One region of the Mesorhizobium sp. WSM4898 genome, then DNA from elsewhere that is predicted to be linked to it. Evidence: riboswitches for the same ligand, from Rfam matches in the RefSeq annotation. Region 1 holds a riboswitch; each other region holds the start of a gene.
The links. Region 1 has a riboswitch for cobalamin ahead of P9228_RS08755 (CbtB domain-containing protein). Riboswitches for the same ligand answer to the same signal wherever they lie in the genome.

Region 1 (10,317 bases):
TCCGGCCGCTTGTCGATGGTGTCCTGCATCACTTCGATGGTCGTGGCATAAGTATCCCAGCCATTGTCGGCGAGCAGGAACTGGTTCGGCACGAAGCCGCCCTGTTTCTGCACCGCGTAGGGCTCCGACGTGACATAGCCCTGCTGGATCGACTTCTTGTTGGCGATGAAGGGCGCCGGATTGAAGGTGTATGGCACGCGCTTGGCGGCATCGAAGCCGAGATCGGTCACCATCCACTGGAAGAAGGTCTGTGCGCCCTCGTCGCCGAGGATATACTGGTCGGCGTTCTTCAGGTCCTCCCACTTGTCCAGCCCTTCGCCCGGATGGGACATGATGACCTGCGGGTCCTTCTGGAAGTCGGCGGCGACGACGCGCATCGGAATCCCCTGCTGCACGGCGTCGAAGGCCGAGAGCAGGTTGCCGCCCATGTAGAAATCGATCTTGCCGGCCAGCAGCATCGGCCGGCCGCTGACCTGCGGGCCGCCCTGCATGATGGTGACGTCGAGGCCGCAGGCGGCGTAGGTTCCGTCGGCGATCGCCTGGTAGTAGCCGCCATGTTCCGGCTCGGCCAGCCAGTTGGTGCCAAAGGTGACCTTCTCGTTGGCCGCAGCGCCCAGCGTGCTGGCAGCAAGCAGCGCGATCGCACCCGCCAGGATTTTTTCTTTTCCGTACATAAACATCACCCTCTCTTGGCTCCGGCGCGCTGCGCGCTGGGCTCCACTCCATTGGTTCAAGAAGCAAGACACATGCCACCGCCTTGGGCCGCCTGCTTGCGCGGCAGTCATTGCCGAGACCGGACGGGTCATGCTGTACAAATGGCATCGTGCCCATTTTTTGGACGCCTGTCCATAATCGCCCGGGCGGCATGCACCGCATCTTGAAGCTTTCATGAATCCGGCCTTAGTCTGCCTGCCGACAGGAGAATGCCATGCTCAATTATCTCGCCCCCAAGTCGATCAAGCCGCCCTTTGCCCGTTATAGCCATGGCGTTGAAATTCCAGCGGGAAAGCGCCTTGTGCTATGTTCGGGTCAGTTGGGCATCGCGCCGGATGACGCCGTCCCGGAGGATGCCGGCGCGCAGACCGAGCTTTGCTTCAAGAATATTGCCGCAATCTTAAGCGAAGCCGGGCTGACGCTGAACGATGTCGTGCGCATCAACGCCTTCGTCACCGATCGCGCGCATCTGCAGGCCTATATGGACGTTCGCAATCGCCTGTTTTCCGATCCGGCGCCCGCTTCGACGCTGATGATCGTTTCAGGTTTTGCCCGCCCGGAATTCAAGGTTGAGGTGGAGGTTCTGGCAGCAGGCTAGCTGTTGCCCGGAATGCCCAGGCGCTTTAGACCTTCGGGCCGAACAGCAGACCATCGGGAGACGACAGTGACGACAAGACGTGTGTGGTGGGGCGACTATCGGACGACCGAATACGCCTCGATCGACGCGGAAGCGACGATTGCCGTTCTGCCGGTGGCCGCGGTCGAGCAGCATGGCCCTCACCTTCCCGTCTCGACCGACACCTCGATCATGATGGGCATGCTGGAGACGGTGATTGCGCGCCTGCCCGAGGACATCGACATCCGCCTCCTGCCGGTGCAGGCGGTGGGCAAGTCGAACGAGCATCTGCATGCGCCGGGAACGCTCACCTTGCCGGCCACCACCCTGGTCGACGCCTGGACGGAGCTTGGCCTCTCGGTCGCCCGCGCCGGGGTCAGAAAGTTGATCGTCGTCAACTCGCATGGCGGCAACGAGGAGATCATGGGCATTGTCACGCGCGAATTGCGCGTGCGCGCAAAGATGCTGGCGGTGAAGACGAGCTGGCAGCGCTTCGGCCGTCCCTCCGGCATGTATACCGAGCTCGAGGACCGTCACGGCATCCATGGCGGCGATGTCGAGACCTCGCTGATGCTGCATTTCCGGCCAGATCTCGTTGATATGGGCAAGGCCGACAATTTCGTCTCCAATGTCGGTCGCGCCGAAAAGGAATTCGCCCTGCTGCGGCACACCGGAACGCACGCCTTCGCCTGGATCGCCAGCGACCTCAATCCGAACGGCGTGGTCGGCGACGCCAGCATCGCCACCGCCGAAAAAGGCCGGCTCACGGCCGAGCATCAGGCCGATGGCTTCATCAGCCTGGCCAGGGATGTGCGTAAGGCGAGGCTTGCCGACTGGCTGGCGTAGCGGAACAGTGCGAGCTCAATCTCTAATGCTGAGTTCGAACGGAATCCCTTCAAAGGCATCTGCACCGCGCCCGATTGCTTCGACCGCCGCGATCATCCGGCCTTCTCGCCCAAGCAACATATCCGCAACGGCAATCAGCCTTGGATTGGGCGTCGCTGACGGCGAGAGAAAGCGCAGCGTCTTCGCCAGCTCCGCCTCGTCGCGTTTGGGCGCCAGTGCCGCCGCGATAATATAGGCCGATGCCGTCGAGCGGCTGATACCGGCATAGCAGTGCACGACCATCGGTTTGGCCCTGTCCCAGCGATAGGCGAAGTCGAGCAGCGCGCGCACATGCTCCTCGCCCGGCATGGTCATGCCTTCCTGCGCGGCGACGATGTCGTGCATGACGAGATGCAGATGGTTTTCGGCCAGTATCGAGGCCGGACGGATCATCCCGGTGCCGTCGGCGAGCAGCGACAGCAAGCGCTCCGCGCCGGTTCTCGCAACGGTCTCCTCCACCTTCGACAGCGAACAGACATGGATCATCGTCAGCACTCCTTCGGCGCATAGTCGCGCCGCGAGGCCCACGCTGCAAGCGCGCTCTCGAGCCGCTGCCACTCCTCTTCGCTGCCGGGCAGACCGACGCGCAAGACCTGCGGTCGATCGGCAAAATGACGGACCAGGATACCGCGTTCGCCAAGAGCGGAGAACAGGGAGGCAGCATCAGAGAAAGACAAATAGCGGAACAAACAGGTGCCGCCGGCGACCGCGATACCTAACCGGCTGAGCAGCGCGTCGAGGCGCTTGGCATCGGCTGCCAGGCCCTGTCGCATGTCATCCTGCCACTCGGCGTCCGCCAATGCGCGGATTCCGTATTCAAGTGCAGGACCGGCGACAGCCCATGGCCCAAGCTGCGCCTCCAACCGCTCGGCGGTCAGTTGGTCGGCCAGCGCGAAACCAAGCCTGACGCCGGCAAGGCCGAAGAATTTGCCGAAGGAGCGCAGCACCACCATACCACCCTGGCCCACATCGCCGGCAAGGCTGTGTTGGACCGGGCCGACATCCATGAAGGCTTCGTCGACCACCAGCAGACCGCCCTTCGCGCGAAGCCGCGCAGCAAGGCCGACCAGGCGGTGCCTTTCGATCACTCGCCCATCCGGATTGTTCGGGTTGACCAGCACGGCAAGGTCAGCGTCCGCCAAGGCGTCGAAGTCGCGCGCCTCCACAACCGCGTGGCCTGCAATCGCGGCCGCCCTGGCGTGCTCGGCATAGGTTGGACCCAGCACCAGTGCCTTGCCGGGCTTCACCAGCGAAGCGACCTGCGGCAACAGGATCTGCGTGCCGGGCGCGGCCACGACATGCGCCGCCGACCGCGCGCCATACGCCTTGGCCGCAATTTCGGCCAATTCGCGCAGTCGTCCTGGCTCGGGCAATCGTGACAGGGCGGTGGCGGGCAGATCGAAAAGCGGATAGGAGTGCGGATTGATACCTGTCGAGAGGTCAAGGAAAGGCTGTGGCGCATGAGGGAAGAGCGCGCTTGCCCGGCCAAGGCTGCCGCCGTGATCAACCGCTGCAACCGCTCCGCTTAGAAGCTTCATGTCGATCCTGATCGCTTTCCTGTCACTCGCCATCGAACGTGCCCTTGGCTATCCGGACTGGTTGTTCAACGCCATCGGTCATCCGGTAACCTGGATCGGCAGGCTGATATCCTTTCTCGATCGCAGGCTCAACCGCGCCACCGATTCCGACGAATTGCGTCGCCGCCGCGGCGTCCAGGCGCTTCTGGTCATCCTGCTGGTGCCGGCGGCCATCGGCCTGACGCTGCATGTCCTGCTCTGGCTGATCTTTCCGTCCGGCCTGGTCATCGCGGCCATTCTCAGCTCCTCGCTTCTGTCGCAGAAGAGCCTCGCCGAGCATGTCGAGGATGTCGCCGATGCGCTGGAGACTGGTGGCCTGACGCTCGGCCGCATCGCCGTTTCGCGCATCGTCGGCCGCGATCCGGACAAGCTCGACAGGGCGGGCGTTGCCCGCGCCGCGATCGAAAGCCTGGCAGAGAATTTCTCCGATGGCATCGTCGCGCCTGCCATATGGACCGGTGTCGGTGGTTTGGCCGGGGGTGCTGCCTACAAGGCCGCCAACACCGCCGATTCCATGATCGGCCACCGCACGCCGAAATACGAGGCCTTCGGCCGGGCGGCCGCTCGCTTCGACGACCTGGTCAACCTGCCGGCATCGCGGCTCACCGGCCTGCTGATTGTGCTGGCGGCCTTCATCGTCAAGGGCGCCGACCCCCGCAACGCCTGGCAGGTCATGCGGCGTGACGCGAAGAAGCACCGTTCGCCCAATGCCGGCTGGCCGGAAGCCGCCATGGCCGGCGCGCTGGGGCTCGCCCTGGCCGGACCGCGCAGTTATGGCGGCGAGGTCGTCGAGGATGCCTTCATGGGCGAAGGCGGCAGGCGCGAGGCCGAAAGCACCGACATAAGGCAGGCGCTGGAACTCTATCGCGTCGCCGACGGGCTGTTGATCGGCCTGTTCGCGATTCTATCGGCGACGGTGATCTACCTGACCATTTTGATCGGCGGCTAAGGCGCCTCAGAATTCAATCCCCTGCTGCGCCTTCACACCGGCCGCGAAATGGTGCTTGGTCAGCCCCATCTCGGTGACGAGATCGGCCGCCTCGACCAGCAGCGGCTTAGCATTGCGGCCGGTGACGACGACATGCAGGCCCTCGCGGCGCGCCTTCAGCGCCGCGACCACCTTTTCCAGCTCGAGATAATCGTAGCGCAGAGCGATGTTGAGCTCGTCGAGGACGACGAGGCTGATCGAAGGGTCGGCAATCAGCTCGAGCGCCTTCGCCCAGGCAGCCTCGGCGGCGGCTATGTCGCGCTTCAGGTCCTGCGTCTCCCAGGTGAAGCCCTCGCCCATCGCGTGCCAGACGACGCGATCGCCGAAGGCGGCGAAGGCATCCTTCTCGCCCGTGTGCCATTTGCCCTTGATGAACTGGACGACGCCGACGCGCTTGCCGTAGCCAAGCATCCTCAGCGCCAGGCCGAACGCAGCCGTGGTCTTGCCCTTGCCCGGCCCCGTATTGACGATCAGCAGTCCCTTCTCGATCGTCTTGCCGGCCACCTCGGCATCCTGCACCGCCTTGCGCTTGGCCATCTTGGCTCGATGGCGTTCGGCATCCTTGTAGTCGATGATCGTGTCTTTGATCTCGCCCATGTCACTTCGCCTTGAGCGGCAGCCCCGCCACCATCATCAGCACGCTGTCGGCGACAGCCGCGACCTGCTGGTTGAGCCGCCCGGCGGCGTCGCGGAACCGGCGCGCCAGCGCATTGTCCGGCACGATGCCGAGCCCGACTTCGTTAGACACCACAAACCACGGTCCGCGCGGCTGCGAAAGCACATCCGAGAGCCGCCGGCACTCGGCCTCGATATCGTGGTCCGCCAGCATATGATTGCTCAGCCACAATGTCAGGCAATCGATAAGCACCGGCTGGTGATCGGGCAAGGCGTCGATCGCGCCGACCAGGTCGAGCGGCGCATCGACGGTGACCCAGCCTTTGCCGCGGCGCGAGCGATGCAGCGCGATGCGCTCGCGCATCTCCTCGTCATAGGCCTGCGCGGTGGCGATATAGGCCCAAGGCGACGGGCTTGCCGCCACCAGGCACTCGGCATGCGCGCTCCGCGCGATCAGGCAAAGCTGTCGCGCAGGCTGGTCGACGTACCGGTGAAGCGGCCGCGCACCACACCGACGGCCGCACCGAGCACCAGCCAGAAGACCAGATCGGTGAGGGTCACCGCCACCACGAACTGATGGTGCAGCCCCTCGGGAATCGCCGTCTCGAAGCTGACGGGCTGCGGCGCGCCGACTACGTGCGGAGCGACGATCAGCACGACCGCCAGAATTGCCAAGGGCAGCGACTTGCGAAAGGCGATCAATCCAAGGCCGACCGCGGTTGCGGCCACCGTCGAAATCCACCAGATCTGGCGCGGCAGAAGTTCCGCCGCCGGCATGGCCGGCAGTTCCGGCGGCAGGCCGAGGCCGGGCGCGAGCGTGAAAACCGCAAAGCCGGCAAGGCCCCAGAACACGCCCTGGCGCCAGCTGCCGATGCCACCGGCGAATTCCGAGACCGCGACCAGGATCAGCGCGAAGCCGATGCCGGTGACGATGTTTGCGACAACGTTGAAGGCGAAGCGCTCGAAGCCGTCGGCCGGAGCCCAGCCCTCGTCCTCGGTCGGAGCCGCCGCTTCCGTCGACGCAGGAGCGGCGCTGCTCATCGCATTGCCCGCCGGTTCGGCCGAGCTCATGGCAGTGCCAGTTCCAGTGTTGGCGGCATGGTCGTGGTGATGACCGCCGCCCGCCTTTTCATAGACTTCCGCTTTGAGGATCAGCGGCACGGTCGCATAGGCCTGCATGCAGGCAAGCGCGATGCCCGCCACGAGCCCTGCGATCGCCGCGACGAACACGACGTTGCGAAACAGATTCATGATATCGGGCCTTCGTCAGTGGCAGGGAAAAGCCATCGAGTGACGATAGTCGTGGGCAGCGTTGTGGACCGCATCGATGTGCGAGAAGCCGACGAAACCGACGACGAAAATGCCGAGCAGCGCGGCGAGAGCCAGCTGCATGATGCGCGACTGCGAGGAGACGGAGGCGCCGAGGGCGACGGAAGCGGTATTCATGTCTTGTCCTTTCGCCCTCCACCCGAGGGCATCGAAGTCAACTTTCCTGTCGCCGGCAGGTCTCCTGGCTCGCGGATTCGCACCCTTCCCCACCTTCCCGAGGACAAACCTCAGTGGTCTATGGAGAGGACTACCGCACACAGTTGCGGGGGCAGCCACGGCTTAGGGCAAAGACTCCACCCTCACCGCATTCCCTCTTGGCTCCAAAAACGGAACCGACGACGCCAGCGACTATAGGCAGAATCGTCGCGACCGGCAAACCAAATTCCGTCACGCCGCAGCGTGATTGCGGCACCGGTTTCGGACTAAGATCCGGCGATCCGCTCGGCGACGAGCTGCTGCAATCGCCACAAATGGCGGTCGTGAATACCGCGCTGTTCGAGGTTCTTCACCGTGTTGTAGAGATAGTCGGCGCCTGAACCCCAGTGGCCGCACGAGGTCGCCAGCCTTTCGACCACCTCGTCTTCGTTGAGTGGGCCGGCATAGGTCGTGCCTTTGCGATTGATGACGAAGGCAAGCGCTCTCAACGGCCCCTTGTCGGTTGCGAGTTGCAGCAGGCGCGGCCGGTAGCTGGTCGGCTTCAGCGTCATCTCGCGGCGAAAAAGCCTGTCCAGCGCCTGCCGGCGGTCACCACCGTTCAGGCGGAAAGCAACGCCCTTGCATTGGCCGCCACGATCCAGCGCCATCATCAGGCCGGGGCTTTGCTTGGTGCCGCGCCAGCGCGTCATCTTCATGCAGAAGGAGCGATGCCAGCCGCGAGCCACGGCGACGCGCTCCTCAAAATGCTCGATTTCCGGTTTCCAGATCAGCGAGCCGTAGCCGAACAGCCAGAGAGGCTCGGTTGCAGGTAGCTCGGCCTCGAATGCATCCAGCATGGCTTCATAGTCGCTGTCCACGAGATGCTCGGCATCCGGGTCGGGCCCCGGGTCATCGACCGCGCGAAAACAGCGGGCGACCAGTTCCACGGTCAGCGACATCGTTCTTGCAGGCATACTTTGCAATCCTGGGCAGCCGGCGAAACCGCAGGCGATTACGAAGTGACCTTAAGGGCAGCACCCGGAAGCGACAATGGCCGCGCAATTGACAACGGTCCTGCCCGGGTGTCGGCTGTCATCAGCCAAGGGGAGCCGCTCATGCAGCCAAATCCTAGCGAACACAGCCGCTACAATGGCCTCACCAGCCTCGAGCCGACGTTGCCTGCAAGCGCCTATCGGGAAGCCGACGCTTACCGGCTCGATCTCGAAGCGATCTGGTATCGGAGCTGGCTCATGGTTTGCCGCGAAGCCGATCTCGCGGAACCTCTTGCCTTTCGAACCGCGCGTATCGGCTCGCAGGAGGTCGTCGTGCTGCGCGACGAGGCCGGGAGCTTGCGCGCCTTCCACAACACCTGCCGGCATCGCGGCTCGCAGCTCTGCCTGGAAAGCGAAGGGCGGCTGAAGGCAAGGCTGCTCACCTGCCCCTACCACGCCTGGTCCTATTCGCTGCGCGGCGATCTCGTCCGTGTCCCATCGAAATCGCTGCCCGAAGGCTTCGACAAGGAAAATTATCCGCTCTACCGGGTGGCGCTGTCAGTGTGGCGCGGCTTCGTCTTCATCAATCTCGCAGAGGATCCCGATGGCTCGGGGGAAGCCTCCTTCGACTCCGCCTCCCGCGATCTTTCGAACTGGCCGCTGGAGACGCTCGTCCCCGGGCACCGGCTCACCAAGGTGATGAACTGCAACTGGAAAATCTTCTGGGAGAACTTCAACGAATGCCTGCATTGCCCGGGCGTGCACAAGGACCTGTCGCGGCTGGTGCCGATCTATGGGCGCGGCCTGATGGCGAGGCATGACGATCCGGAATGGGCGCGCTATGCGGATAATGATGCGCCGGAGTTTTCCGGCGGCCTACGCGCCGGCGCCGAGACCTGGTCGCGCGACGGACGCGTCCATGGGCCGGTCTTTGCCGGGCTGACGCCGGCCGAGCGAGCCGCCGGCCAGACCTACGCTACCTCGCTGCCCTCGATGTTCGTCGTCGGCCATGTCGACTATGTCCGCACGGTGCGTCTCGCCCCGCTCGGGCCGGAGCAGACGGAACTCACCGCCGAATGGCTGTTCGCGCCCGATGCCCTGGCACAAACCGATATCGACAACATCGTCGCCTTCGGCGCGCAGGTGCTGGAGGAGGACGCCGCGATCTGCGAGATCAACCAGAAGGGCATGCACTCGATCCGCCACCAGGCCGGCGTGCTGATGCCCGAGGAGTACGATTTGCGCCGCTTCCACGAGTGGGTGCGTGGGCGCCATGCCGCGTTGCAGCCGGTCAAAACGACTTCGGCAGATAGCGCCAGGTGAAGAAGCCACAGAAGGCGGCCAACAGGCCGAGCGTGACGAACACCGAGCCGAGACCGAAGAAGGAGAGCACCACCGAATAGACCAGCGGCGGCGTCAGCTCGGAGAAATCGAGATAGGTTCGGTAGACAGCCGCCATCTGCGCTCGTTCATAGGAACGCACTGAGCGCATGAAGGCTGTCGAGCCCAGCGCGTCGAGCGCAATGGTGAACAAGGCGCCGCCGAGCAGGAAGGCGGCGGTGAGCAGCGGCGCGGCGGCGCCGACGCCGCCGGCCACGAAGAGCATCGCCGCCATGGCGAAATAGGCGAAAGCCATGGTCCGACGGCCGCCGAAGCGCTTTCCCGCCCTGCCCCAGAAGATCGCCATGAACAGAAGCGCATTGCCGGCCGAAACCAGCAGCCCGCCGGCAAGCTTGCCCTCGCCCGTGATCACCATGAACAGCGGGCCATAGACGAAGAAGGTCGTCCAGAAACACGAGCGGCCGAAGGCGATCAGCCACGCGAGACGCAACCGCGGCTGCGCGACGAAGCGGCCGATATTGGCGAGCGGATTGATCGGACGGCTCTTGCCGGGACGGATCGAAGGGTTGTCGCCCAGTCGGTAGGTCCAGAACAACGCCAGCAGCGCCAGCGCGAAAGCCACGACCGCGCCATGCGCGGCATAGATGCCAAACTGCGTATAGAGGAAAATGCCAAGCGTCGGCCCGCCGGTCCAGGCGAACATCGACCAAGCCATGCGCAGCGATTCCGCCTGCATGAAGTCGGTCTTGCGGATGTGGTCCATGATGTAGAGGTTGAGCGTGATGGACAGCGCGCTCGCCCCCATGACGCGGCACAGCATCCCGGCGAGTTGTCCCGGCAGCGTGTGGGTAACGAAGAACACCGAGCCGATCGCCAGCATCAGGCAGCCGGCCGTGTAGATCCAGCGCCGCGCGAAGCGGCGGATCAGCATCGGCATGAACAGCGTCACCGACAGCCCGAGCAGCGACACGATGGTGTAGAGGATCGAGACGATCTGCTCATTGTGCAGGATCTCGTAAGCCTGAATCGGGATGACGCTGGAGATGTGGCGCGAGCAAAGGATTCGACCGCATAGAGCGAAGCGAAGGTGCGCGCATCGGCGGGCCTGAGAGCCGGAAGCCAGAT
Region 2 (10,317 bases), on a different contig from region 1:
GTCGTGCTGGACGAGGCGACCTCGGCGCTGGACGAGAAGAGCCAGGACAAGATGATGCAGACGGTGGTCCAGGCATTGCCGAAGGTCACCGTCATCAGCGTCGCCCACCGCGCCGAGCTGGAAGCCTTCCACAGCCGCAAGATCACGCTGGAGCGGCGCGAGGGCGGCGCGAAGCTGGTCAGCGATGTGGAGCTGGCGCCGCGCAAGGGCAAGCGCAACGTGTTCGCGCGGGCGCTGTGGGGGAGCGGGGCGAGAGGCGGGCAGGCGCGCTGAGGGCGGCATTATGGGCGGGGCGGCAAGAGCGTCAGTTGTGGTGATCGCGCTTCGTCCGGATGGCAACCTTGACGTCACCAGAGGCCCCGGTCTGTAATCGCCGCAGGCCAGGGAGAGGCGACCCCCATGGAAAAGATCATCCTCGACTGCGATCCGGGGCACGACGATGCCATCGCCATCCTGCTTGCGGCCGGCAACCCGAACATCGACCTTCTCGGCATCACCACGGTTTCGGGCAACCACACTGTCGAGAACACCACGCGCAATGCGCTCTCCGTATGCACGGCCTACGGCATAAAGGTGCCGGTGGCGAAAGGCTCTCCCGGCCCGCTGATCATCGACCAGGTGCTGGCCGTCGAGATCCACGGCGAGACCGGGCTCGATGGCCCGGAGCTGCCGCCCGCCTCGTTCGAGCTCGACAAGCGCCATGCCGTCGACTTCATCATCGAGACGGTCATGGCGCATGAGCCGAAAACCGTCACGCTGGTGCCGGTCGGGCCCTACACCAACATCGCTCTAGCCGTGCGCAAGGAGCCGCGCATCGTCGAGCGGGTGAAGCGGGTCGTCGCGATGGGCGGAAGTTTCACGCGCGGCAACATCACGCCCGCGGCCGAGTTCAACGTCTATGCCGACCCGGAGGCCGCAGACGTGGTGTTCCGCGCCGCTTGGGACGTCACCATGGTGGGGCTCGACCTCACGCACCAGGCCTTGGCCACCCCCGACCTGCAGGACAGGGTGCGCGCTGTCGGCGGCCCGATCGCCAAATTCATTCTCGATATCTGGGAGTTCATCGCGACCACGCATGGCGGCCTGCTGCAGATAGCCCATCCCGCCGTCCATGACGCCTGCTGCGTGGCGGCGATGATCGATGCAGGCGTCTTCACCACCGAGAAGGCCGATATCCGCGTCGAGCTTGCCGGACGGTGGACCAAGGGCATGACGGTCTGCAATTTCGAGAAGCTGGGCGGCATGCGCCATTTCGGCGGCACGGCGAGCGAGCAGGTCGATTTCCGCCATACCGTGGCGATGAAGCTCGACCATGCGAAATTCTGCGACCTGATCGTCGATGCGCTCGAGCGCCTCACCAGTCAAAAGGCGTGAGGCGCTCCAGGGGCAAGGCCTAGCCGGCCCTCACAGCAGGAACGATTGCCTGTCGCGCAATGTGGCGCTGATGGCGGCGATGCCGGTCTCGATCTCGCGCTTGTTGGCCAGGATCGCATCGCCGGCCGCACCCTCGACCATCGATCGCAACAGGTCGGCCTGGCCGACCAGCACCGCGTCCTTGTCGGCCAGCGCGACGAGCGTTGCGGCTTCGAGCCGGTAGCGCGGGCGCCTTGCCGCCCTGGGCGACTCTCAAGCCTCCAGGCCCGCGCACGCCAGGAAGTGGGGGAGAATTGGCCCGGCGAAGGCGAGACGGCCATTTCGACGAGAGCCCGGCGTCGGCATCAGCAACCGGCGCTGGCACGGTGGTGTCCTTGTTCTGTTGCATTTTAGTTGAAACTAATTTGAAAGTTACCCGTTAGCAGCGCGTAGGCGAGCTCAAACTTGCCCTGCTGTCGACAGCTAAGTTGAAAGGAGAAGTCCTAAGCCTTTTTCAGTGCTTGGCGTTGCCGAGACCGCTTTTCTATCATTCGTCTTTCGAGCGGCCTCCAGCCGCGCCGGTCACCGCCGAGGCCGATGCTTGGCAAGGCGAGAAGTCGCCATCGCTCGGCACGCATTCGCACGACGAAGGCTTCGCAGACCGCTGTCGAGCGGAACGCTCGATGAGGAGCCACACAAGGTTGGCCTTGGAACAAAGGTCTGGCCATGAAAAAATACCTAGCAGCCGCGCTGGCGATCGCCATCCCGATCGGGCCTGCCTCGGCGCTTGACGTCGGCGTGGGCGGCAAGGTCGGCGGCATCGGCGTGGGCGCCGGATTGGGCGCCGGTTCGCAAGGCGTGTCGGCGGGCGTGGGCGCCAGTGCCGACGGTGTCGGCGGCGCAAACGTCGGCGCATCGACCGGCGGCGGATCGCTCGGCGTCAATGCCGGCGGCAATCTGGGCAGCACCAGCACAGGCGTGTCGACAAGCGTGGGCGCCGCCGCCGCGGGCGACGATCCTTCCGCCGTCAGCGGATCGGCTGCCTCTGCGCAGAACCCGGCCGCGGTGCCGACAGCCCCTGCTTTGGCCAAAAGCGCGACGCAGACCATTGTGCTGCCTCCAGTGCTGAGGCCCTCCAGATCCGCCGGCGGCGACCTCCGGCGGGTCACCAAAGGCTATCGCATCGCGCCGCTGTCACCTCCGAAGGCGATACCCGGCACGCCGGCCGCCGTAGTGCGCGCCTGTCGCGCCGCGATCACGGCGGCCGCCAAGCCCCTCGGCGCCGTGCGTGTTTACACGGTCAGCGCCGGCCCCTTGCGTCAACGCCGAAGCGGGCTCAACGCGCCGATCGAGGTGCGCATAGACTATGACAGGCGAGGCGGCATCGAAGTGAGGCAGGCGAAAGTCGGCTGTCGCCTAGATGCGAAGGGCACGGTCACCGCGGTGATTTAGGGCAAAGGCAGAACGGCCATTGCCATCCTTCCTGCCGGTTGCAACCTCGGCGGTTTGGCAATTCCTCGCCCCCACAAGGTGGACGGGAGAGGTGGCTCGGCGCAGCCGAGACCGAGCGGGGGAGCGCAATATCCGACAACCCTGCCGACCGCAGGCGCAGACCGCGGCCGGCTGCAGACAAGGCGCCCGCGCTTCGGCTAGAGTTCCGCCGGGCGAAAAAATCATCGAAGGGGAGCATCGCGATGAACGAAGTCAGGCCGATCGCCGAGATCGCGAGCTATCACGCCCATATCTACTACGGCGGGGAGGCCGAGCGGCAGCATGCCGAATGGCTTCGCCAGCGCATCGCAGAGCGTTTCCGCGTGCGCCTGGGCAATTGGCGCGACGAGCCGGTCGGCCCGCACAAGCAAGCCATGTACCAGGTCTCCTTCGCCACCGAGATCTTTGCCACGCTGGTTCCCTGGCTGATGCTGAACCATGGCGGCCTGAGCATCCTCATCCATCCCAACACCACCAACCCCAAGCGCGACCACCTTATCGACCCGATCTGGATCGGACGGGCACTGCCGGTGAAGGGCGAGGTGCTTGGCGAGGAGGACGAGGCGGAAGAGGCGCTGGAGGTGAATACCGAGCCGACGCTGGGGGTGTGAGGGGGGGGGCGCAGCCCTTTCGTCACGATGGCGTGAGAGGCCGCTGGCCGTCGGAGTTGTTGATTGACTGGCCAATCGCGGTGTGGCGAATTCGCGCCGATGGTTCCCTTCGGGGATCAAAAGGGAACGCGGTGCGGAGAAATCCAAAGCCGTGGCTGCCCCCGCAACTGTAAGCGGCGTGCCGGTTTCACGATGCCACTGGCTGCATGGGCCGGGAAGGCGAAAGCGGCGGGAATCCGCGAGCCAGGAGACCTGCCATCATGGACGTCAAAGCAGAACATCGGACGGGGTGATCCGGTGTGCGCGCCTGGCCGGACGGCGGGGCGAGTTCCCTGCGATGACAGGCAACGTCAAAGGCAGAACCATGCTGATCCAACTATCGAAAATGCTGAACAAAACCGCGCCGGACCTGAAGGCCAGGCTGATTACAATCTACAGCGCACTCGCCATTCTCAACGTCGGGGCGTGGCTGTGGGCTTTCGTCGCCTTCCACGACAAGCCGACATTGCTTGGCGTCGCTCTCGTCATTTATGGCCTCGGCTTGCGCCATGCCGTCGATGCCGACCACATAGCGGCCATCGACAATGTCACGCGCAAGCTGATGCAGAACGGCAAACGGCCGGTCTCCGTCGGCTTCTTTTTCGCACTCGGCCATTCGACGATCGTCGTCATCGTCGCTGCGGCTATCGCGGCGGCAACGTCCCTGCTCGGCCGTTTCCAGAGCCTTCAGGAGATTGGCGGCACGATCAGTACCGGCGTTTCCGCACTCTTCCTGCTCGCCATCGCGGCGATGAACATCGTCATCTTCTTCTCGATCTACAGAAGTTATCGGCGGGTGCGGGCCGGTGGGGCGTTTGTCGAGGAGGACCTGGACCTGCTGCTCAACAATCGCGGCTTCCTGGCGCGCGTCTTCCGCCCGATGTTCCGGCTGGTGTCGCGCAGCTGGCACATGTTCCCACTTGGTTTCCTCTTCGGCCTTGGCTTCGACACCGCGACCGAAGTCGCCATGTTCGGCGTGTCCGCGGCACAAGCGGCCAAGGGCGTGCCGTTCGAAGCCATTCTGGTCTTCCCGGTGCTTTTCGCGGCCGGTATGTCACTGGTCGACACGACCGATGGTGTGATGATGCTCGGCGCCTATGAGTGGGCCTTCGTCAAGCCGATCCGCAAACTGTACTACAACATGACGATCACCCTGGTGTCGGTCCTTGTCGCAGTACTGATCGGCGGCATCGAGGCGCTCGGCCTGATCGGTGACAAGCTCGGTCTGTCGGGCGGCTTCTGGAACGGCGTCGGCACGCTCAACGACAATTTCAACAATCTGGGCTTCGCCATTATCGGCATCTTCATCGCCGCCTGGGCGATCTCCTACCTCGTCTACAAGGCCAAGGGGCTGGATGATGTGGAGAGCGCATCCGCAGCAAAGAATTCATAAACCGCCGGCTGCGGCTGGCTGCAGCAGGCCAGCCGCATCTCTCTGCCATCAGACCCCGGCGGGCTGCCAGCCTGCCTCCTTGAAGCGCCTCGGCAACAGAAAGCCGATGGCGGCAAAGCGACGATCGCCGGCCGCGTCAGCGGTGCCCGGCTTGACATTTCTGTTCCTATTTTGTTCACTGTTGGCCAGACAGCAACAGGAGATCGCCGGCCCGTGCGCACGCGCTTCAAAGGCATGCTGAGGACCCGTAGCCTAAGCCTTTGGACGCGTGACGGAATTCCGCGCTGGGATAAGCCGTGGGTTAAGGCCCAGGATAAGCCCCATAATCCATAAGCCAGTATCCAGAGTCCAAATATCCAGAGTCCAGAACAGAAAAGCTGGCGCTTTTCTGTTCGAAAAAAACCGGGAAGGGAAGGCAAAAAATGGGAGCAGCGCAGGCCATTCGGCCCACGGCGGGACGGCGAGGGCTCGGCGGCGCCTCCTCAGGATGCAAACGCCTTCACGTCAGCCCGCCGATCTGCTCATCGCCGTCCAGCTCCGCCCCGCGGGCGACAACCACGTTGGCGAGCGGCGCCGAAAGCGTCCAGCGAACGAGGCCAGGCAGCCGTTCCATGGAGGCGTGGCCGGAGAGGCTGGTGGGGACGACGCGCTGGAGAACGACGCTGCCGAAGCCTTTGTGTGGCTTGGCATCGGCGGCCGCGGCAGGTTCGGAAAAATGTTCCTCCCAGACCAGCTCGAAATCGCTGCCTTCGGGGGCCGGGGCTACCCGCCAGTCCATTCGCACGGTTCCGGTGTCGCCGGCCAGGGCGCCGTATTTCGTCGCGTTGGTGCCCAGCTCATGCAGCGCCATGCCGATGTTCTGCACCGCGTTCAGCCGCAGCGTCACGTCCGGCCCGGATGGCGAGATGCGCTCTTCGTGTCCGAACGGCCGCAAATGTTCGCGCACAAGGTCGGCCATGCCTGCGCCGCGCCAGTCGTTGAGCACCAAGAGGTCGTGCGAGCGCGACAGCGCCATGATCCGTTCGCGGATCTGGTGTTCGAACGCGCGCGGGTCGGTCGCGCGTTTGCTCGTCTCGCGGATCATGGAAAGGATCACGGCGTACTGGTTTTTGACGCGGTGGTTCACCTCGCGCATCAAGAGTTGGATCTGCTGTTCGCTCGCCCGTTTTTCGGTGATGTCGGCGGCCATGCCGAACCATTCCAGGATGCTGCCGGTGTCATCGACGATCGGGATTGCCCGTGAGGTGGTCCAGCCGGCGGACCCGTCGGCGCGCCGCACCCTGTGCTCGAGCTCGAACACGCCGCGCTCCACGATGGCGCGCTCGATCGCCGCCTGGATGCTCGCCTGGTCTTCCGGGAACAGGTATTCGTCGCGCCAGCGGATCGCCGGCCCCTGGGCGCTCGACAGGAAGCCGCGGCCGTCCAACTCATGCATTTCCTGCCAGTCCGGGCTCATCCGGTAAACCACGTCGGAGCTAGCATTGACCAGCGCGCGAAACCGCTGCTCGCTTTCGCGCACCTTTGCTGCCGCCAGCACCCGGGCCGTGGTCTCCGAAACGATGCAGAGCACGGCTTCGACCGTGCCGTCCTGCGCCCGCACTGCGGAATAGGAGATGTCGAAATAGACCGTCTCGCCGACCAGGCCGGATCGTTCGATGTAGAAAGGCCGGTCCCTGGCCGAGAAGGTTTCGCCGGTTTCGAGAACTCCGCGCAGCAGCGGCTCGAGGTCGGTCCAGAGCTCGGACCAGTTTTCCTCGGCGGGACGGCCGAGCGCGCGCGGATGCTTGTCGCCAATGGTCGGCGCGTAGGCGTCATTGTAGAGCGCGACAAACTCCGGCCCGCAGAAAAGCACGATCTGGGCTTCGGCGGCGAGCATCAGGTCGACCGTCGTCCTCAGGCTGAGCGTCCATGTCTCGATCGGCCCGAGCGGGCTTTCCGACCAGGGATATTCGCGAATGAATCGCGCCATCTCGCCGTTTCCGCGAGGCCACGATTCACGGAAGAGCCCGTCAGCCATAGGCGCATTAACGCGCGACGCCGTTTATGTATCCGTCTCCGTCACGCAAAATTTTAGCCATCGTGAATAGACGCCAGGCTGCCGGTCCGCCGGAGGAATATTTCGGGCGCAGTTTCGTTAGTTCCTCATACGATGCCGTTTGAGGCAAAGTGCATATGTCCCGCAATCACGCATTGAAGCCGCCAGAGCGGCCGGCTCTGGCGCAACGGAGGTACCAGAGATGAAAACGGCTGTTTCGACCTCTCTTTCGAGACGAAGCGTCGTCGCCGTGCTGGCGGCGGCGGCCGCGTCGACCGCCATGTTGCCCGCCGGCGATGCGCTGGCGCAGACCAAGCAGACCGCGCCGGACAAGAGTCTATACGATCGGCTGGGGGGCGTGTTCGCCATCGCAGCCGTGGTCGATCACTTCAGCGACGCCGTCGTGAAAAACCCCATCGTCGGCAAGAAGTCCAAGAACCCGCAACTGCGCAAATGGCACACCAAGAACCTCGAACGGCTGCCGGGCCTCAAGTTCATGCGTACGCTGTGGGTGTGCGATGTTTCCGGCGGCCCCTTCAAGTTCGTGGCCACCGAGCCGGGCGCGACGCCGCTCGGCCTCGAGGAGGCCCACAAGGACCTGAAGATTTCTCCCGCCGAATTCGACGAGGTCGCAGCGGAACTCGGGCGGACGCTCGACCGCTTCAAGGTTCCGAAAGCCGAAAAGACCGAGGTCCTGGAAGCCTTTGCCGCGCACAAGGATGAGGTCACTGCCGGCTCTGTCAAAAAGGGGTGAGGCTCAGTGCGAATCCGGCGAAGGCGGTCGGCCGCTCCGCCTATCCACCCGCCAGCCGCGGCAGCAGGAAAATCTCCGCCCCCGGCGGCAGTTCCTTCGACCATGTGTCGCGATAGATCGTCCCGTCGATCGCGACCGCGATGCCGCGATCGAGCAGGGGTTCGAACGCGGGATGCTGTTCCGCAAGCTTGCGGAACAGCTCCCTGATGTCCTTGGCCTCGATGTCGAGCTTGTCCTTGCCTCCGGCGGCGGCGCTGAGCGAGCCCCAGAGCGTGACTTGGACCATTATCGCCTGATCCTCATTGGACCGTGACGTGAGCTGAAAACCGCTTCGCGCTTTTCAGCATGCTAGCCTTCCCGTTCGGCCTCGAGCGCTGCAAGAATCCGCGGCGGCGACATCGGGATGTGGCTCATGCGCACGCCCACCGCGTTCGACACCGCGTTGGCGATCGCCGCCAGCGGCGGCACGATCGAGGTCTCGCCGACGCCGCGCACCCCGTAGGGATGGTTGGGGTTGGGGATTTCGAGGATCTGCGTGTCGATCATCGGCAGGTCGGAGCAGACCGGGATGCGGTAGTCGAGGAAGCCCGGGTTCTGCAGGCGGCCGTCCTTGCCGTAGATATACTCCTCGTTGAGCGCCCAGCCGATGCCTTGCGCGGCACCGCCCTGGTACTGGCCCTCGACATAGGTCGGGTGCACCGCCTTGCCGGCATCCTGCACCACCGTGTAGCGGATCACCCTGGTCGAGCCGGTCTCGGGATCGACCTCGACGTCGCAGATATGGGTGGCGAAGGAGACGCCGGCGCCGTCGGCGACGAGCTCGCTATGCCCGGCGATCGGCCCGCCGGTCTTGCCGGACTGTGCGGCGATCTCCTTCAGCGACAGCTTGCCGAGATTGCCGTGCTTCTCGCCCTTGGCGACCGCGTGGCCTTTTTCCCAGGCAACGTCGTCGACCGAGATGTCCCACATCTGCGCGGCGCGCTCGCGCAGCACCTTGATGGCGTTGCGGGCGGCCGAGATGGTCGCCATCGAGGAGGAGAAGGTGCCGCGGCTGCCGTCGGTCATGTCGTTGTAACCGAGGCTGGAAGTGTCGGCGACGATCGCCTTGACCTGGCTGTAGTCGATGCCGAGCTCCTCCGCCGCCACCAGCGACAGCGACGCGCGGGAACCACCGACGTCGACTGTGCCGACGGCGAGCGACACCGTGCCGTCCATGCCGACGTTCAAGTCGGTGCAGGTCTGGCCGCCGAAGTTGAACCAGAAGCCGCAGGCCATGCCGCGGCCTTGGTTCTGAGCCAGCGGCGCGCGCATATGCGGGTGCTCCTTGACCGCCTCGAGCGTCGGTCCGATGCCGATCGGGCCGTAGACCGGGCCGTAGGAGGCGCGGGTGCCTTCCTGCGCCGCATTCTTGATGCGGAACTCGACCGGATCGATGCCGATCTCCTTGGCGAGCTCGTCGACAGCGCTTTCCACCGCGAACGCCGCCATCGGCGCCGAGGGCGCGCGATAGGCCGCGGTCTTCGGCCGGTTGACCAGCACTTCGTAGCCGACGGTCTTGACGTTCTCCAGCTTGTAGCAGGCGAATGCCGTCATGGCGCCGATCTCCGCCCACATGCCGGCATAGGGGCCGCAGGTGTAGCGCAGCGTCGCTTCGGCGGCGGTGATGGTGCCGTCCTTCCTCGCGCCGATCTTGACGTCGATCGAGGTGGCGCTGGTTGGCCCTGAGGCGCGGAACACTTCGTCGCGGGTCATCACCAGCTTCACCGGGCGGCCGGCCTTGCGCGACAGGGCCAGCGCCACCGGCTCGGCCCAGACATGGGTCTTGCCGCCGAAGCCGCCGCCGATCTCGGAAGAGGTGACGCGCAGCTTCGAGACTTCGAGGCCGAGCAGCTGGGCGCAATGCTGGCGATAGACGAAATGGCCTTGCGTGCAGACCCAGAGATCGGCCGTGCCGTCGGGATTGACGCTCGCCACGCAGGCATGCGGCTCGATATAGCCCTGATGCGTCTGCTCGGTCTTGAAGGAGCGCTCGACGACGAAATCGGCCTGGGCAAAACCCTGGTGGACGTCGCCATGGCCGTATTGCGTGCGCTTGGAGACGTTGGACGGCTTGACCGGCTTTTCCTCCAGCCCTTCGGTGAAGATGGCATCGTTGATGAGCGGGGCGTGGTGCTGCATCGCCTCGTCGACGTCGGTCACATGCGGCAGCACCTCATAGTCGACCTCGATCAGCTTCAGCGCCTGCCTGGCGGTGCGGGCATCGATCGCCGCCACCGCGGCCACGGCATGGCCATCATAGAGCGCCTTCTTGCGCGCCATGCAATTGTCGAGGGTGTCGAACATGGCGGCATCGCCATCGGTCAGGTCCGGCAGGTCTTTCGCCGTGATCACCGCCTTCACGCCGGCGAGCTTTTCGGCTTTCGAGGTGTCGATCTTCTTGATGATCGCGTGGGCGTGCGGGCTGCGAAGCACACGGCCGACCAGCTGCCCGGCCATGTTGAAGTCGGCGCCGTAGCGGGCACGTCCCGTCACCTTGTCGACGCCGTCGGGGCGGAGCGGGCGCGTGCCGACAGATGAGAAGCTGCGTCCCGAGTAGCGCGGATCGAAATTCATCTCAGGCTCCCTTCATCACGTTTGCCGC
Region 3 (10,317 bases), on a different contig from region 1:
ATTTCACGTGGACCTGGTGTTTCTCGCGAAGGTCGCGCTCGAGTTGCTGCATGTCGATGCTGTCGATCGAAAACAGACTTATCGCAGCGAGGCTGTCCGTGTCGGTCGGCGTATGGAGCCTGAAACCGGGAATGTCCTGGACGAGACCTACCCAATATCGGGTGAGTTCGCGCAGTCGCGCATGCATCCGTTCCGCGCCGATCGCCTTGTGGAATTGAATTGCGGGCGCGATTCCTGCCTGGACAGCGGAATTGTAGGTGCCGAGATTCCAATGGTCGAACCTGTCTATGTGCACCGCGGGCTGGTCGAAAGGTGCAAGCAATGGCCAGGTGGTATCGATCCGGCGTTCGCTGACGACCAGCATCCCGTTGCCGATAGGAGCACCGAGCCACTTGTGCAGGCTGGTGACAAAAAAATCGCAATCGAGTTCGCGGAAGCTGACCGGCATCTGAGCAAAAGTCTGGGCACCGTCGACGACAGTCATGATGTCGCGCTCCCGCGCGATTTCGCAGAGCCGGTTCACCGGCAGGACACGCCCGTTCCAGTGGTACATGTGGGTCAGCTGCAGGACGCGGGTACGCGGGGTCATCGCCTGAACATAGGATTCGATGATGTCGTCGTCGCTGTCCATGAGGTCGAAGGTGCAGTTTAAAACCTCGATGCCCTCGCGCTGTTGCCGCTGCAGCCAGCCCGCACGAACGCTGGGGTAGTCCCAAGGCGAGATCAGCACTTGATCGCCCTTAGTCAGCGGTATTCCGAAGATCGCTGTCGAAAGACCCTCCGACGAATTCCGGTTCAGCGCGATCTCTCCGGGGCTGCAATCGATCAGTTCCGCCAGCTCGCGTTTGATATGAGGAAGTGCTGTGTCGAGCTTGCTCCACATATTGTAGTCGGGATTGCGACTGATGAAGCGGTAGGCGTCAACCGTCGCTTCCTCGACAACAGTCGGTGGAGGACTGACCGCGGCGTTGTTCAAGTTGAGGAATGGTTCTTGCGGGGGGTATTTTGCGCGGATGCGCTCCCATTCCGCTTCGTCCTCATGTTCGGCGGACCGATCTATTGCAAAAAAATTCATGGGAACACGCCGGGTCTCATCTATCGCCCGACAATAAGCGCCGTAGCCCAGCTCAATCTGCCTATTCACATGACAAGACAGAATTTAATTGCGAAACGCCGGTGAATTCGCGAGACGCTGAAGCCCGAGAACGACATCGCTTGGCACAGGGTTAGCCGTGAGGAAGGGAGTGCGGAGATCCGGCCCAATCACGCCAGGAAGAACCGTCACGTTGTCGAGCGATGCGCGAACAATCCCCGGTTTTCTGAGCGGGCAACGACGGTCAGGCTTTCCAATGCGCCATTGCGCAAACGCGAAGCGCGATGGCGCGTTGCGGTTGGGGCGGGTCTATGGAACGCCGAGCGGTTCTAAGGCTTCAATCGTTCTCCGAGACGAGCGATCGCCGATTTGAGCGGCGCCTCGCCGGCGCCGCAAAAGGTCTCGCTCATCACCAGCTCGGGCAGCGGCAGGCGCTTGCCCCAGCCATGCGCTTCGAGGTCGGGCCTTGGCGCGAATTCCGAGACGCGGCCGACGCAGAGATAGGCGATCGGCGTGACGTGCTCGGGGATCGACAGCAGTCGCTTCAGCGCTTCGGGCTCGATGATGCTCACCCAGCCAACCCCGACGCCTTCCGCCCGCGCCGCGAGCCAGAAATTCTGCACCGCGCAGACGGTGCTGTAGAGGTCCATCTCCGGATTGTGCCAGCGCCCGAGCGGCGAGTTCTTCGAGCGCTGGCGGTCGCAGGTGATGCAGAGGTTGAGCGCGCTTTCGCAGATGCCCTCGAGCTTCAGCTTGCGGTAGAGCGCCCGCCGCTCCACCTCGATCGCCGGCAGTTCCTGTTCGCGCGCGGCGAGGAAAAGGTCGCGCACCTGCCGCCGCCTTGTGGCGTCCCGGATGATGATGAAGTTCCAGGGCTGCATGTAGCCGACCGACGGCGCGTGGTGTGCCGCGGTGAGCAGCCGCGCCAAAACGCTGTCGTCGAGATCGTCGGTAAGGAAATGGCTGCGCACGTCGCGCCGGGTGAACATGGCCCGGTAGACGGCGTCGCGCGCCAATTGGTCAAAGTCATCGCCGCCGGCGGCGGCTGTTCGTGCCTGCATCGCTTGTCCCCTTGCGATAAGCAGTCCTCCGCCTGACCATGCGGATGACCATGTCTGCCGGGCCGGTCTTCTGGCTCGGGATCGACCCGCATCCGGCGCCTTCCCGTCTGGGACAGTGGCGTTTGCCGGCGCGGTCCCCCTCACAGCGTTGGGCACGCCACGGATTTCAACCGTGTTCCCGATTCTCCCGCGTTGCGGGCACCAGGCAGCGACGCGACCTTATCGCGAAGCCGAAGCCGGGCCAATGCCGCCAGCGACACGATTGGGCGCGATTTCCCCAATCATTCGGCGCTGGAACATGGCTATCCGTGCGACAGGTGCCTAGATTAGGCGCCATGACCACTCGTCTTTACACTCATCCGGTATTCCTGGAACACCTCACGCCGCCCGGCCACCCCGAGCGGCCCGACCGTTTGCGCGCCATCGAGCGCGTGCTCGACGACGAGGCTTTTTCGGCCCTCGACCGCGTCGAGGCGCCGGAAGGCGACGAGGCGACTATCCTTTACGCGCATCCGGAGGATTTCGTCGGCCGTGTCCGCGCTGCGATTCCCGAGACGGGGATCGTCTCGATCGATGCCGACACCAGCGCCAGCCCGAAAAGCTGGCAGGCCGCGGTGACGGCGATCGGCGCGGCGAACGCCGCCGTCGACGATGTGTTCGAGGGCCGTGCCGCCAATGTCTTCGTTGCCGCGCGTCCGCCCGGCCATCACGCCGAAAAAGCGACCGCGATGGGCTTTTGCCTGTTCAACACCGCGGCGATCGCCGCCCGTTATGCGCAGGAGAAGCATCTGGCCGAGCGCGTCGCCATCGTCGATTGGGATGTGCATCACGGCAACGGCACGCAGGACATTTTCTGGGACGATCCGTCGGTGCTCTATTGCTCGACCCACCAGATGCCGCTTTATCCGGGCACCGGTGCCAAGAGCGAGACCGGCGCCGGCAACATCGTCAACGCGCCGCTTGCGCCGAGCACCGGCAGCGACACGTTCCGCGACGCCTTCCTGTCGCGCGTGCTGCCGTCGATCGACGCCTTCCAGCCGGATCTGATCATCATTTCCGCCGGTTTCGATGCGCACCATCGCGATCCGCTGGCCGCGATCAACCTGACCGAGGATGATTTCGACTGGGCGACCGGCCAGCTGATGGAGCGCGCCGGGCGCCACAGCGGCAACCGGCTCGTCAGCCTGCTGGAGGGCGGTTACGATCTGCAAGGATTGGCATTTTCGGTCGCCGCCCATGTCGGGCGGCTGATGAAGGGATGAATGATGGCTGATGAAGCTAACCAAGACGTCAAGGCGATGAGCTTCGAACAGGCGCTCGACGCGCTGGAGAAGATCGTCGATGATCTGGAGCGCGGCGACGTTCCGCTCGACCAGTCGATCAAGATCTACGAGCGCGGCGAGGCGCTGAAGGCTCATTGCGACCGCTTGCTCAAGGCCGCCGAGGACAAGGTCGAGAAGATCAGGCTCTCGCGCGACGGCAAGCCGGTTGGAACGGAGCCGCTCGACGCCGAGTGAGGTGTATTGATATTCAGGTGAGGCCGCCTGCAAACGCGGCTTTCTGCGGTTCCGGTGCTCACGTCCTTCAAGTACGCTCCGGTCCGGTTCTCGGAACCCGCCATTTTCGGCTCGGTCTGACCTGAATCTCAACACACCTCGGTGCACAATGTCAGACCGCTTCGGGCAGAAAGCAGGTAAGGAGTTAAAGCATGTGCCGAAACATCAAGACCCTGTTCAACTTCGATCCGCCGGCGACCGACGACGAGGTCCATGACGCGGCGCTGCAGTTCGTTCGCAAGCTGAGCGGCGCGACCAAGCCGTCCAAGCGCAACGAGCATGCCTTCAACCACGCCGTCGAGGCGATCGCCGCCGCCGCGCGCGAGCTGCTTGACAGCCTCGAAACCACCCAGCATCCGCGCAACCGCGAGGATGAGGCCGCCAAGGCGAAGGCCCGATCCGCGCTCCGCTTCGCCTGACGCCGGTCATGAGCTTCTTTCCGGGCAACGATCCTGAGGCCGGCGACGCCTTCGCCTGCGACCAGATCGAGTTGATGGTCATTCCGAACGCCAAGGACATTGGCGGCTTCGAGGTTCGCCGCGCCTTGCCGACGGCGAAGCGCAGGCTGGTCGGTCCGTTCATCTTCTTCGACCGCATGGGTCCGGCCATCCTGCGCGCCGGCCATGCGATCGACGTGCGCCCGCATCCGCATATCGGGCTTTCCACCGTCACTTATCTGTTCGACGGCAAGATCAGGCATCGCGACTCGCTCGGCACCGAAATGGTGATCGCGCCGGGCGACGTGAATTTGATGACCGCCGGCCGCGGCATCGTTCATTCCGAGCGCACGCCCGAGGAATTGCGCGGCGCGCCGATGTCGATTTCCGGCCTGCAAACCTGGCTGGCGCTGCCGGACAGCAAGGAAGAAATCGCCCCGGTGTTCGCGAACACGTCGGTCGTCCAACTGCCCGAAATCGATGCCGAGGGCGTTAGCGGCCGCGTCGTCATCGGCGAATTTTCCGGGCTGCGCTCGCCCGTCGCGACCGCCTCGGAAACGCTCTATGCCGATCTGCGGCTGGCGGCGGGCGCCAGCGTCAAAATCCCCGGCGACGCCGAGGAACGCGCCATCTACACGCTGGAGGGCGAGGTTTCGATTGCCGGCGACCGTTTCCCGGCCGAGCGGCTTTTGGTGTTCAAACCGGGCGAGGAAATCGTCGTGTCGTCCGAGCGCGGCGCGCATTTCATGCTGTTCGGCGGAGCGTCGCTGGGCTCCAAGCGCTATATCTGGTGGAATTTCGTTTCGTCCTCGAAAGAACGCATCGAGCAGGCCAAGGAAGAATGGAAGACGGGCCGCTTCGATATCGTTCCTGGCGATGAGGAAGAATTCATTCCGCTGCCGGAAGGTTAGCGCAGGATGGACATTCTGCGCCAGGCGCGTCACTGACACGCATTTACATTGGCGCGCCATCAGCCTATCTCGCGCATAGCAAAGCGCATATTTGAAGGTTAACCCAAGGTTAAGTTGACAGGCCGTCCCAGAGTGAACCCGAAGCCTGACACGCCGCTCCTCGACAAAGTCCGCATCCCCGCGGATTTGCGGACGCTTGATGAAAGCGAGCTGCCGCAGCTGGCGACCGAACTGCGCGCGGAGCTGATCGATGCGGTGTCGCACACCGGCGGCCATCTTGGCGCCGGTCTCGGCGTCGTCGAGCTTACGGTTGCGCTGCACTATGTCTTCAACACGCCAGAAGACCGGCTGATCTGGGACGTTGGCCACCAGGCCTATCCGCACAAAATCCTGACCGGCCGCCGCGACCGCATCCGCACGCTTCGCCAGGAAGGCGGTCTCTCCGGCTTCACCCGGCGCGCAGAGAGCGAATACGACCCCTTCGGCGCAGCGCATTCCTCGACTTCGATTTCGGCCGGCCTCGGCATGGCGATGGGCCGCGACCTCTCGGGCGGCCGCAACAATGTCATCGCCGTCATTGGCGACGGCGCCATGTCCGCCGGGATGGCCTATGAGGCGATGAACAATGCCGGCGCGCTCAATGCCCGCCTGATCGTCATCCTCAACGACAACGACATGTCGATCGCCCCGCCGACCGGCGCAATGAGCGCCTATCTGGCGAGGCTTGCCTCCGGCAAGACCTATCTCGGCCTGCGCGATTTCGGCAAGAAGCTGACCTCCTATCTCGGCAAGCGCGCCGACAGCGCCATCACCCGCGCCGTCGAGCATGCGCGCGGTTACGTCACCGGCGGCACGCTGTTCGAGGAGATGGGATTCTTCCACATCGGCCCGATCGATGGACACAATTTGGAGCACCTGATCCCGGTGCTGAAGAACGTCCGCGACAATGGCGACGGTCCCATTCTGATCCATGTCGTCACCCAGAAGGGCAAGGGCTACGCGCCGGCGGAGGCCGCCGCCGACAAGTATCACGGCGTCAACAAGTTCGACGTCATCACCGGCGCGCAGGCGAAAGCGCCGGCCAACGCGCCGAGCTACACCAAGGTCTTCGCCGAGAGCCTGATCCAGGAGGCGCGCGAGGACGAACGAATCGTGGCGATCACCGCCGCCATGCCGAGTGGCACCGGCCTCGACCTCTTCGGCGAGGTGTTCCCGGCCCGAACCTTCGATGTCGGCATTGCCGAGCAGCACGCGGTGACCTTCGCCGCCGGCCTCGCCACCGAAGGCTACAAGCCCTTCGCCGCCATCTATTCGACCTTCCTGCAGCGCGCCTACGATCAGGTGGTGCACGACGTGGCAATCCAGAAACTGCCGGTGCGCTTCCCGATCGACCGCGCCGGCTTCGTCGGCGCCGACGGCGCCACGCACTGCGGCGCCTTCGACACGACCTTCCTCGCCTCGCTGCCCGGCTTCGTCGTCATGGCCGCCGCCGATGAGGCGGAGCTTCGCCATATGGTGCGCACGGCAGCCGACTACGACGGCGGCCCGATCGCCTTCCGCTATCCGCGGGGCAACGGCGTTGGCGTCGACATGCCGGAGCGCGGCTCAGTGCTCGAGATCGGCAAAGGCCGCATTCTCAAGGAAGGCACCAAGGTGGCGCTGCTCTCGTTCGGCACGCGGCTGCAGGATTGCCTGCTGGCCGCCGAGGAACTCGGCGCCGCGGGCCTTTCGACCACCGTTGCCGACGCTCGCTTCGCCAAGCCGCTGGACGAGGATCTCATCCGCCGCCTCGCGCGCTCGCATGAGGTTCTCGTGACGGTAGAGGAGGGCGCGGTCGGCGGCTTCGCCAGCCAGGTGCTGCATTTCCTTGCCCATGAAGGCCTGTTGGAAAACGGTCTCAAGGTGCGCCCGCTGGTCTTGCCGGACGAGTTCACCGATCACGCCAAGCCTGAGAAGATGTATGCCGACGCGGGCCTCGACACGACCGGCATCGTGCGGACGGTTTTCGCCGCACTCGGCCATGGAATGCAGGCGCAGCGCGCCTGAATCGAAAACTCAGCTCTCCGATCGAGTTTGCTGGCTGCGGCTGCAACTGTTTGTTTAGGTTTTCATTTGGCCGTTCGGTTACCTTGTCTTTTGGCCGATTTTCAACGGGCGCCCTGCTAAAACCCTGGTCCTAGGCAGGGGATAAGAACAATGAAATCGTTCCTTTGCGGCATGGCCCTGCTGAGTGCCATGGCCGCGCCGGTGGCAGCCGAAACGCGTTACGACCGCAACCTCGAAAAGGCGGTGATGGACATCGTTGCCGGCAAGATGGGCAACATCCGCGGCGGCTTCTCCTACAAGCAGGCTCCCCAACTGGTGGTGCCGCAGGAAGCCGCGCCGACGGCGCCGGCTCCTGCTGAGCCGCGCGAGCAGGCCTCCCACAATGACGGCCTGATGCCGGCGGTCGAGCGCCCGGTCTCGCGGACTATTTTCTAAAACCACATATCGCGCACGCAGCGGCCGTCGCGCGGCAGGTCGTCGAACGTTTCGAGGCCGTCGAAATGCTCGATCGGCAGGTCGGCGACCGCCTCCGGCGGGGCCAGCCTGACATTGACGGCGATGCGAATGCGGCCGCTCGAGCCGGGGCGCAACCCGCGCCAGGCGAGCACGCAGGCGCATTTCGGACAGAACAAGATTTCCAGCGCGGGCTCGGCCACCTCGACCCGCCTGTAGGAGCTCGTCCGACCTGCGATGCGGATGCGCTCGTCGACATAGTCATAGGCCCAGAGCGTGCCGTAGCGGCGGCAAAGGGTGCAGTTGCAGGCGGTGATCGATCCCGGATCGCCTTCCAGCGTCCAGTGAGCGGCGCCGCAATGGCAGGTTCCCTTCAGCATGGCTCCTCCTCGCCCGGGTGAGCGGACTATAGGCACCGGCATTCTGCCGTGCCCCGCGCTATATTCAACAGGGCTGCCATTGCCTTCGCCGCCGGCTTTCGCCAATGAAGGCCGATGAGTTCCTCTTTGCCCGCCAGCGCGCGTCCGCGTCTCGACGAACTGCTCGTCGCACGTGGCCTGTTCGCCAGCCGTTCCCGCGCCCGCGACGCGATCGAACGCGGCACCGTCACTGTCGACGGCGCAGTCGCCCGCAAGCCGGGCCAGCCCGTCGCGCCACACTGTGTCGTTACCGTCGACGATCCGGCGCAGGCCTATGTGTCGCGCGCGGCGCTGAAGCTGATTGCCGGCCTCGACCATTTCGGCCTCGATCCCTCTGGGCATGAGGCGCTCGATATCGGCGCCTCGACCGGCGGCTTCACCCAGGTGCTGCTCGAGCGTGGTGCTACCCATGTCACGGCGATCGATGTCGGTCACGGCCAGATGCACCCGGAAATTGCCACCGATCGGCGGGTCACGGTCATTGAAGGGCTGAATGCGCGGGACCTGACCGCCGCCGATCTTGGCGACCGCGTTCCGGATTTCCTGGTCTGTGATGTCAGCTTCATCTCGCTGAAGCTGGCGCTGCCGCCGGCGCTGGCCTTGGCGGGCGAGGGCGCCAGGGCGCTGCTTCTCGTCAAGCCGCAATTCGAGGCGGGTCGCGAGGCGATCGGCAAGGGCGGACTGCTCAAGGACCCGAGCGGGGCCGAGCGCATCGCCGCCGGTTTGCGCGACTGGCTTGCCGGCATGCCGGGCTGGCGCGTGCTTGGGCTGCATCCATCGCCGATCGAGGGCGGCGACGGCAACCGCGAGTTCCTTCTCGCCGCGATCAAGGACGCGGCATCGCCATGAGCGCGCGCTTCACCATCACAAGGCTCGGTTCGCAGGGCGACGGCATCGCCGGTGCCGATGGCGGTGAGGTCTTCATCCCGTTCACGCTGCCTGGCGAGACGGTCACCGCCGCGCGCCAGAAGGACCGCGCGACGCTGATGTCGGTTGTTGAGACTTCACCGCTTAGGGTTGATCCGCCCTGCCGCCACTTCACCGAATGCGGCGGCTGCGCGTTGCAGCATTTCGAGGCCGACGGCTACCGGCAGTGGAAACGCGAACGCGTGGTGCAGGCGCTCAAGATCAAGGGCATCGCTGGTCAGATCGACGCGCTGGTGCCTTGCGCGCCGCACACGCGCCGCCGCGTCGTCTTCAGCGCTCGGCGCACCGAGGCCGGCATGCTGCTCGGTTTCGTGCGCGCGCTCTCCTCCGAGATCATTCCTATCGAGGAATGCCCGATCTCGCTGCTGGCAATCGTTGATGCGCTCGATCCTTTGCGAAGACTGGCAGGACTGGTCTGCGCGACGCCGAAAGCCTTCCACATGACCGTCACCGCCACGGCGTCCGGCCTCGATGTCGCCGTCCATGACGCGGGCAAGCTCGGCGAAAACCAGCGCCGCATCGCTTCCAATTTTGTGATGGCCGCGGGCTTGGCGAGGCTTTCGATCGACGGCGAGGTGATCGTGGAGCCGAAGAAGCCGGTGGTGCAGTTCGGCTCGGTCGCCGTCGCCCTGCCGCCCGGCGCCTTCCTTCAGGCGACGGAGGCCGCCGAGCAGACGATGGCCGGTCTCGTCTGCCAGCACCTGTCGCGTGTCAAGAAGATCGCCGACCTGTTCGCCGGCTGCGGCAGCTTCGCGCTCCGGCTGGCGGCGAAGTCGGAAGTGCATGCCGTGGAGGGAGACGCCCCAGCGCTGGCCGCGCTCGACCGTGCTTTCCGCTTCGCCAGCGGCTTGAAGCGCGTGACCAGCGAGCGTCGCGACCTCTTCCGCAGGCCGCTGACCTTCAAGGAGTTGAGCGGCTTCGACGGCCTCGTCTTCGATCCACCGCGCGCCGGCGCGGAGGATCAGTCCAAGCAGATCGCCCGCTCAGACGTGCCGCTGGTCGCGGCCGTCTCCTGCAATCCGACGACGCTGGCGCGGGATCTGCGCATCCTCATCGACGGCGGCTATCAACTGAAGAGCGTGACGCCGATCGACCAGTTCCTGTGGTCGCCGCATGTCGAGGCCGTCGCGCTGCTGGAGAAGCCGAAGCGGCGCCGGTAGTCCGCGAGAGCCGGTTCGCAAGAAACTTGAAGCCTCTCTTTTCCGAAATTTGCGCCCTAAAGCCGCCTTCTTGCAGGTCTTAGTTTTGCGCTGTTAGGGAAACATTCCTGCTCTTTCGGCGTTACTGAAATAAGCGGATGGCGGATGGCGGATAACGGACAGCGCATTGCCATGCAGACGCTTCTAAAATTCCTCAGCCTCATCGTTCTCATCGCTTTTGGCGCCGCGTCCGCGACCGGTGCGCTCGCGCAAGA

Region 2: linked by a shared signal. The riboswitch ahead of P9228_RS25345 (HoxN/HupN/NixA family nickel/cobalt transporter) and the one ahead of P9228_RS08755 (CbtB domain-containing protein) in region 1 are both predicted to bind cobalamin.
Region 3: linked by a shared signal. The riboswitch ahead of bluB (5,6-dimethylbenzimidazole synthase) and the one ahead of P9228_RS08755 (CbtB domain-containing protein) in region 1 are both predicted to bind cobalamin.

The regions. Positions count from the first base shown of each region.
Region 1 covers NZ_JARTVQ010000002.1:261,564-271,880, forward strand. Annotated here, with positions in the region: gene P9228_RS08710 (ABC transporter substrate-binding protein) at 1-674, opposite strand, end outside; gene P9228_RS08715 (RidA family protein) at 929-1,312, shown strand; gene P9228_RS08720 (creatininase family protein) at 1,379-2,176, shown strand; gene P9228_RS08725 (tyrosine phosphatase family protein) at 2,192-2,701, opposite strand; gene cobD (threonine-phosphate decarboxylase CobD) at 2,704-3,753, opposite strand; gene cbiB (adenosylcobinamide-phosphate synthase CbiB) at 3,752-4,741, shown strand; gene cobO (cob(I)yrinic acid a,c-diamide adenosyltransferase) at 4,748-5,377, opposite strand; gene cobU (bifunctional adenosylcobinamide kinase/adenosylcobinamide-phosphate guanylyltransferase) at 5,379-5,852, opposite strand; gene P9228_RS08750 (CbtA family protein) at 5,849-6,646, opposite strand; gene P9228_RS08755 (CbtB domain-containing protein) at 6,662-6,841, opposite strand; cobalamin riboswitch at 6,878-7,076, opposite strand; gene P9228_RS08760 (gamma-glutamylcyclotransferase) at 7,147-7,833, opposite strand; gene P9228_RS08765 (aromatic ring-hydroxylating dioxygenase subunit alpha) at 7,975-9,174, shown strand; partial or broken gene P9228_RS08770 (MFS transporter) at 9,143-10,317, opposite strand, start outside.
Region 2 covers NZ_JARTVQ010000008.1:86,531-96,847, forward strand. Annotated here, with positions in the region: gene P9228_RS25320 (ATP-binding cassette domain-containing protein) at 1-273, shown strand, start outside; gene P9228_RS25325 (nucleoside hydrolase) at 400-1,374, shown strand; gene P9228_RS25330 (hypothetical protein) at 1,405-1,548, opposite strand; gene P9228_RS25335 (hypothetical protein) at 2,080-2,805, shown strand; gene P9228_RS25340 (DOPA 4,5-dioxygenase family protein) at 3,048-3,455, shown strand; cobalamin riboswitch at 3,539-3,730, shown strand; gene P9228_RS25345 (HoxN/HupN/NixA family nickel/cobalt transporter) at 3,820-4,887, shown strand; gene P9228_RS25350 (HWE histidine kinase domain-containing protein) at 5,387-6,856, opposite strand; gene P9228_RS25355 (group 1 truncated hemoglobin) at 7,173-7,676, shown strand; gene P9228_RS25360 (MoaD/ThiS family protein) at 7,717-7,962, opposite strand; gene P9228_RS25365 (xanthine dehydrogenase family protein molybdopterin-binding subunit) at 8,025-10,289, opposite strand; gene P9228_RS25370 ((2Fe-2S)-binding protein) at 10,291-10,317, opposite strand, start outside.
Region 3 covers NZ_JARTVQ010000004.1:321,362-331,678, reverse strand. Annotated here, with positions in the region: gene P9228_RS20880 (aminotransferase class V-fold PLP-dependent enzyme) at 1-1,075, opposite strand, end outside; gene bluB (5,6-dimethylbenzimidazole synthase) at 1,423-2,154, opposite strand; cobalamin riboswitch at 2,197-2,375, opposite strand; gene P9228_RS20870 (histone deacetylase family protein) at 2,490-3,416, shown strand; gene P9228_RS20865 (exodeoxyribonuclease VII small subunit) at 3,420-3,671, shown strand; gene P9228_RS20860 (DUF2277 domain-containing protein) at 3,863-4,129, shown strand; gene P9228_RS20855 (pirin family protein) at 4,138-5,058, shown strand; gene dxs (1-deoxy-D-xylulose-5-phosphate synthase) at 5,191-7,104, shown strand; gene P9228_RS20845 (hypothetical protein) at 7,255-7,539, shown strand; gene P9228_RS20840 (GFA family protein) at 7,536-7,937, opposite strand; gene P9228_RS20835 (TlyA family RNA methyltransferase) at 8,052-8,825, shown strand; gene P9228_RS20830 (class I SAM-dependent RNA methyltransferase) at 8,822-10,063, shown strand; gene P9228_RS20825 (caspase domain-containing protein) at 10,208-10,317, shown strand, end outside.